2 regions of the Sideroxydans sp. CL21 genome follow, and region 1 is predicted to be linked to the other one. Evidence: riboswitches for the same ligand, from Rfam matches in the RefSeq annotation. Region 1 holds a riboswitch; the other holds the start of a gene.
What was found. Region 1 has a riboswitch for cyclic di-GMP ahead of QOY30_RS09265 (hypothetical protein). Riboswitches for the same ligand answer to the same signal wherever they lie in the genome.
Positions count from the first base shown of each region.

Region 2: linked by a shared signal. The riboswitch ahead of QOY30_RS11280 (bacteriohemerythrin) and the one ahead of QOY30_RS09265 (hypothetical protein) in region 1 are both predicted to bind cyclic di-GMP.

Region 1 covers NZ_LR699166.1:1,990,397-1,993,815, reverse strand. Annotated here, with positions in the region: gene QOY30_RS09270 (hypothetical protein) at 135-473, opposite strand; gene QOY30_RS09265 (hypothetical protein) at 1,345-1,794, opposite strand; cyclic di-GMP riboswitch class I at 1,861-1,941, opposite strand; gene QOY30_RS09260 (hypothetical protein) at 2,243-2,614, shown strand.
Region 2 covers NZ_LR699166.1:2,426,232-2,429,650, forward strand. Annotated here, with positions in the region: gene QOY30_RS11270 (NAD(P)/FAD-dependent oxidoreductase) at 1-70, shown strand, start outside; gene QOY30_RS11275 (rhomboid family intramembrane serine protease) at 80-658, opposite strand; gene QOY30_RS11280 (bacteriohemerythrin) at 844-1,359, opposite strand; cyclic di-GMP riboswitch class I at 1,492-1,572, opposite strand; gene QOY30_RS11285 (prohibitin family protein) at 1,879-2,712, shown strand; gene QOY30_RS11290 (bacteriohemerythrin) at 2,840-3,268, opposite strand; gene QOY30_RS11295 (hypothetical protein) at 3,373-3,419, opposite strand, start outside.

The DNA.
Region 1 (3,419 bases):
TATAAAGAGCCCCTGAAAACTTCAAATTGGAGGACACTCGCGATCTTCCTTTATTGGCAGCGGACATCTACAATCATTCCATGAAAAAAGCAGAATCTCTAAATTCGAGACTCTGCTCATTCTGGGACACTGTACTATTTGCCGATCTGTTTGCTGACTTCATTTTCCTGATGGTTCAGCTTCTCTTGCTCTTTCTTCGTTATGTGACCGCCATCTTTAGCTGCCATCGCGCGTTCTTCCTTGCGCATGTGGCGATCTTCCTTATGCAGTTTGGCCGCCTCACCCTTTGACATTTTGCCTTCTTTGACTTCATTTTGAATGCGCTTATCTTGATTCTCTAAGCGTTGGTTCACTTCTGCCCGACGAGGGTGATCCTTGTCAAATTGTCCTTCAGCCGCAAAGGCGTTAATAGTCATACCAGCAAGCAACAGGCTGGATGCAAGAAAAAGGGTGCTACGTGTTGTGCAGTTCATGAAATTTCTCCTATAGTTATATCGGTAGTTGCAAATTAACTAGCTGTGTTAATGAATCCTAATGGATATCGCTAATAACTCGCGACAAGACCATTAACGAACCAACTGCCAATTGGAATACAGTTTCTCCATAGAGATTTGTATCGGGCTTGTAGCAAATTGTGTCCCACTTATTGAATGCAGGACGGTCAGTCGTGACTGTCCGTTGAAGGCGTGCGCCGTGCAAAGGTGGTGCTTTTTCAGTGGGTGGAGCATTGAGCGAAGAACATCGCCCGTTGCTGTGCCGGGGTAATGGCGACAGCATGCACACAAGGAAAGCGTCGCAACACGGGAAACCCCATGGCGTGGTGCAAGGATGACCAACCGGACGCCCGCGAGGGAGAGGCCGGACGCCTTGGGGTCACGGAGAGGCTCGTAGTACTGCCGAAGTCGGGTAATGCCGGTGGAGGGAAGGAGCCTTGGTTCAAGACAGACGAAAGAAGCAGGAAACATCGTTGCCTGGGTTCGATCTTCTCCGCTTCATGTGCGCTCCTGCAAATACAGGATACTTCCATTAACGCATCAGCGGATTCTACGTGTACACTTTCGTACGTTTTACACAGTCTGGGCCAGGAAAGGACATAGATGCGTGTCGTCTAATTTGTGTCATGAGCTGGTTGTTTCGGCTCTGAGATACCAAGATTGCTCAGCAAATCTACACTGCCTGCCAAACCAAAAACAAAAGCGCGACGACAACTAAAGATAGAATCATAAATCGTTCTTGACCCATAATTTGTCCTACTTAAATTTCATGTGACTATTGCAGAATGGCTTCATATGCCCATGTCTGGATCAATTCATATACAGAAAGGTTCAAATTAGCGAAGTGCTTTCAAAAGTGGAATGATTTACGCAATACAAGCCAATATGAGTCGTGTTGAAGTTTGTTGTATGGTCCTTCGTCTTTCGAATCGAAACACAGGAGAGACGACAAGTGAGAGCAGTCATTGTTGGAAGGCAATTGCTTTTGAAAGCTTATTGACCAGTCATCTTTTTTCGATTCGGCGACGGAGACATGCTGCGGTGCGCTGCCGAATGTCGCCCCGCTAGGTGCGCCATCCTTCGTGCTGTTAAGTAAAGCATGCGTATTGAGCAGGTAAGAAGGTAGCCCGTGAGTGCCGGAACTTAGAAACTTATTTGATAACATACGCTTCTTGAGTGCAAATGAACCTTCCTTGGATTGTGCGGTAGTTGCAGTAACCGCCAAGCTAAAAATAACAAACCAAAAGCCTACTTGCATGGCCTTTTGTATTAGATTGGGACTGAAAATGAGCCGGAACATATGCTCTCCTATCGATGTCTTAGCTACCGTGGGGATAAGTAGCATGAGAAGACGGATGAATGCCCCTACCGCAACCCCGCTGCCATAGTCTCCCTTAGGCCGGTAATTTTGCGCCCTTACCTTTCGGTATGTTTGCCAATGAGATATAGATTATTGAGCGACTCCGATGTAGTCAATCCATGCAAGGATGAAAAGGCGGCATCTTCTGATGTGCGGTAAAAAGACAATCTTTTACTTCATATATTCAATGACCTTTTAGGGCTGGCGTTTGCCAGCTAAAGGCAGTTAACGACGAACGGCTGCTGGAATTGAGAAGCAGCTGGTGGCCTGGTTAACCGACAACGGGCAGAATGAGGCCACTGACGTTCATCCAACCTGGGGATTTTCATGACTTGACGTTATTGTGGTTTAGATCTTGTGAAGAGAAAGAATCCTCGCGGAGGATAAAATGAAAATCCAGTACAATAAAAACGAAGTTATTGCAGCAGCCAGATACATCGTAGATAACATGCCGAGTTCAAAAATTCCCTCGATGATTCCTTATACCGATCGAGGGTATCTACCAGAGCGTGGAGAAGTGGATGAAATTCTAAGAAATATACGGACTCTAGCCGGAGAAAATAAAAATGTATTCGAGGCTGTTCGTCGAAAACTCTCATTTGGCGACACGAAGGTTGAACCGATTATGCAGAAGTGGGTTGAAGTATTGGGAATAGGCGGATATTGGATTATTGCTGAGATAGAAGGCGATACTGTCATTTTCTCAGTTGCGGTATCACCTTGGTTCGGCGACGTTCGTGTTATCGAAGAAGAGATTTAATTGAACAAGATGGTGTGAAGCAGACCTTTGTGTTTGCCGTAGGCTACAGACCGAATGCGGCCCGGGGGACATCGAGCTAGATTTATGGTTCTGCTGTTGTGTGGAATGTTTGACAATAAGGAATTTAAAAAACTGGGGTTGGCTTTTCATAAAAGCGGGGACGAACTTGGCGACACCTTAAAGACTAAAGATATCACTGCGTCCCTGCGCGCATTGAACAAAACGATGCGGTATTGCGTAGAGTGCCATGCTACATATCGCCAATGAGGTGAGGCGACCACATTGTAAAAACAAAAGTGGTCTTTGGGGATCGATTGTCACATTAAATTAAATGACTGTCCGCTTTCAGACGACGACATTTCAGGCTGGTATGTCTCCTTGGGGTCGATTGTGACGGCTGGCGGAAGTCCGCTTCAGAGCTATGACAATTTACCTGCAAAGAGCTATCTGAATATCCTGGTGGATGAGATCGTGGTACGGGACAAAACCGCCACCATCAGGGGCGGTTATGAGGCATTAGCGGAAACGATGCAGAAAATAAAAGTGGGCAACTTGTATCAAGTGCCCACTTTTAACCCTAATTGGTGCGCCGGAAGAGATTCGAACTCCTGACCCCTTGGTTCGTAGGGGTGACTTATAAGTAACTGTTTTATTACCAAACAGCAACTTACAACGCTTGCCATTTTCTTTATTAATTGCGTCAACTCTCACGCGCATTATGCCCAACGTGAGCTAGGCACAAAAAAAACAAATACGATGATCTTCTTCGGAGAATTGACGTCGTCATTGAAATAGATCAGCCCGT
Region 2 (3,419 bases), 440 kb from region 1:
AAACAAATGGTTCACCCGCCATGTGGTTCTGGATCGCTGGTTTCTGCACACACATCAACTGGCCATATGAACATCAAGCTCAGCGGTCCCGTGTGCGCCAGAGACGGATAACAATATAACCACCCACCATGCCGCCCAAATGAGCAAAATGCGCAACCCCGGCCTGGCTTCCTGTCGCACCAAGAATCAGCTCGATGCCTGCATACAAGGTCACAAACAACCATGCCGGGAGAGCAATGGGCGGAAAAATGAGCATGAGCATCCTGTTCGGAAAGAACATACCGTAGGCAAGCAACAAACCAAACACGCCGCCTGATGCTCCTATCGTCGGGTAAACACTGCCGGTCACACTCGTGACGAACAACTGCATAAGCCCCGCCGACAGGATGCTGGCAAAATACAGGAGGAGAAATGACCGATGCCCCATCAGGTACTCCAGTTCACGGCCAAACATCCAGAAACCGTACATGTTGAAGGCGAGATGGGTGATGCTGGCGTGCAAAAAAGCATACGTTAGCAACTGCCAGGGCATGAAACCCGCCCCGAAAGGCCACAGGGCGAATCCGCTGACGGCAGGCTCACCCGCGCCGATCTCCAGCAGAAACCCGGCAACGGTCAAAAATATAATGGTCCAAATAGTGGACAAAGGGCTGCGCACCGCTTACCTCCTATGCACTCAGCCGAGTCTCGATTGAGTTTCACCGGCCGTGCCGTCGCATGTCTGATCGATACCACGCACTGTTTATATGGGGTCATACATCGACCGGCAATTCCCGGCTGCAATGTGCAAGTTCGATATGAATTCATCGACCAACCGTTCTTGCACAGCAAGCGTCGCTTAACTTACCAGATTTTCCTCCACCAACGACCGGTCTTTTCAACCATTTCCATGAAGACTGCCGTCGCTTCGCGTTCCCACGCGGCAATCGAGAATCCGCTGTTGCGCAGTGCGGAGCTATATTTTTTATCGCTATCCTGAATGTGTTCCTTGAGCCACAACTTGAGAAAACTCAGCAGTTCAAAATGAATCGGTTTTTCATCGATCAAGAATTTTTTGCTTAGTTGATCGAGTCGCTCTATTAACTTCCTGTGTTCAAGTTTATGCGCTTCGAAACCCTCGTAGTTGGCCTGTTGCATCAGCTTCTCTTCAAGCGCGAAATGCGTTTTTGTGTAGGCCACAAGGTCATCGAGTATGACGGCGATTTCCTTATCGGCTTGCCGCCTTGAGACAGCGATGAATAAGTGATTAAGAATGCAGATCAACTCCTGATGTTGATTGTCGATTGTATTGATATCGACGCTGTAGTCTGGCGACCACTTGAAGAAAATCTCTTCGTCTGACATGGCAAACTCGGACATTATTACCTCCCCTCGTTATGGATTAGTGCTCGCTTGATATTGAAACGAGTTCAATTAAGTCAGATAAATATCTCCTCCCAATTGATTTCAACGACCGACGGAGCTGGAGAGAGGCACAGGAATGGAAACCCATGTCGCAGTCCCGCTACCATAGTTACCCTTAGGCCGGAGACTTTGCGCCCATACTTTTCAGTACGTTTGCCAAGCAAGGTTCAGAATATTCCCTATTCAATTTATGGTCAATATGACCAGCAGCCCGGCATGTATTCCCAGGCAGGCCCCATTTCGCAAGTTTCCAAGTGGAACTCAGAATTTATCCTATTTCACGCGCAAGGATATTGAATGTGCATGGTAGTAACCATGATCCATGAAATTTAATTCATCCAGTTCTTCGCAGTGATTTCTTATAATTATCCAAGCCTGTGCGTAAATTTTTTGAGAACTCCTAATTTTGGCTGCGGTGTCTGAATGCGGCACGCAAATCAACAATTTTATTTGCATGGAATGACAGGAGGTTTTATGAAAAACTCATTGCTTATTGCTGTCATGGGTTGCGTAGTGATTTCATTGTCGGCCTGCACAACTGTCCAGTCCGGAATGGGAGCCGTCGAATGGACTCCCAGCAGCGGGACATTAAAAGAGCCCATCGGAGAAGGCTTCCATATAGTCTCGCCTTTCAGCGAAATCTATCAATACGATTTAAGGGAGCAGGAACATCAGGAAAGCCTTGATGTACTGGCTAACAACGGTCTTTCCATCATTCTCGATACCTCGATCCTATTTAAGCCTGTCAACTCCGAGCTTTTTCTTCTCCAGACAGAAATCGGACCGGACTATTATCGGATTCTCCTTGGCCCGCTTCTCCGTAGCGGGGCGCGGAAAGTTGTAGGACGTTACAGCCCGGAAGAAATTTACTCTACCAAACGTGAAGAAGTCGAAAAAGAAATATTCGCGGAGGTCAACCGGAAACTTCAATCCAAACACATTCAGGTCGATGGAATCTTGATCCGGGATGTTCACCTTCCCAAAGTCGTCCAGGAAGCAATCGAACTGAAACTCCAGCAAGAGCAAAGGGCTCTCGCCATGCAGTTTGTCCTCGATAAGGAAAGAAAAGAAGCCGAGCGTAAAAAAATTGAAGCCGCAGGGATAGCCGATTATCAACTACTGATTGGAAAAGGCTTGACTGATGCCCTTCTTCAATGGAAACAGATTGAAGCCATTGAGAAACTGGTTCAATCTCCCAACAGCAAGACAATTATTCTGGATGCAGGGAAAGGAAATCTTCCATTGATTCTGGACACCAGAACTTTTGAGCCGGAGTCCAAGCCCAATGGCGCGGGGAAGGCGCACTAAATTCCGTTCCAGCAGCGGCCATTCACATTTTCAGGGGAACCGATGTCAAAAATGGGTTGTTCATAATGGTCATGTCGCACCAATTTGATCGCCTTAATGTGATAAAGAATATTTGGACCGGTAGCCTTCATTGACGCTTCGCTTTGATTGTTGCGAAAAAGTCAGCGTATTGCATATCTTCAGTCAGAATATGATTGATCAGAATTTGTTTAATGACCAGCGCAGCGTCCACCCATTCCGCGTCTAATCCATAGGGCACAAACGAGTCCTGAATTCTTTTAAGTGTATTCTTCACAATATTGTGTGAAATTGCATGCCCTTCAGCATTAGGATATTGCCGCTCTCGAAAGAGTTTTTCTTCTTGCTCAAAATGTTGATTTGCATCCTCAATGACATCCTGCAATCGCTTCTTGATCTCTGTTGCCTTCATTCTTTCTGTGATGGAAAGATTAAGCTCGTTGATCAGCAAAATGAAGCGTTTGTGATCCTCATCGATTTCGGGAATGCCCACACTCATTCCATCATTCCATTCAATCTTCCACTGCGGTTTTTTCATCGAAAATGTCTAATGACTATCTATCAAGCCTGCCGACTCAAAAACTACAATGCACTGCATAAAGCGTTTTGCCGTATGCGCTGATCGAGTCGAGGTATTTGTGACTACCCGGAAATACTTTCTTGTGTGGCGAGCAAAGAGGCAATGTCCT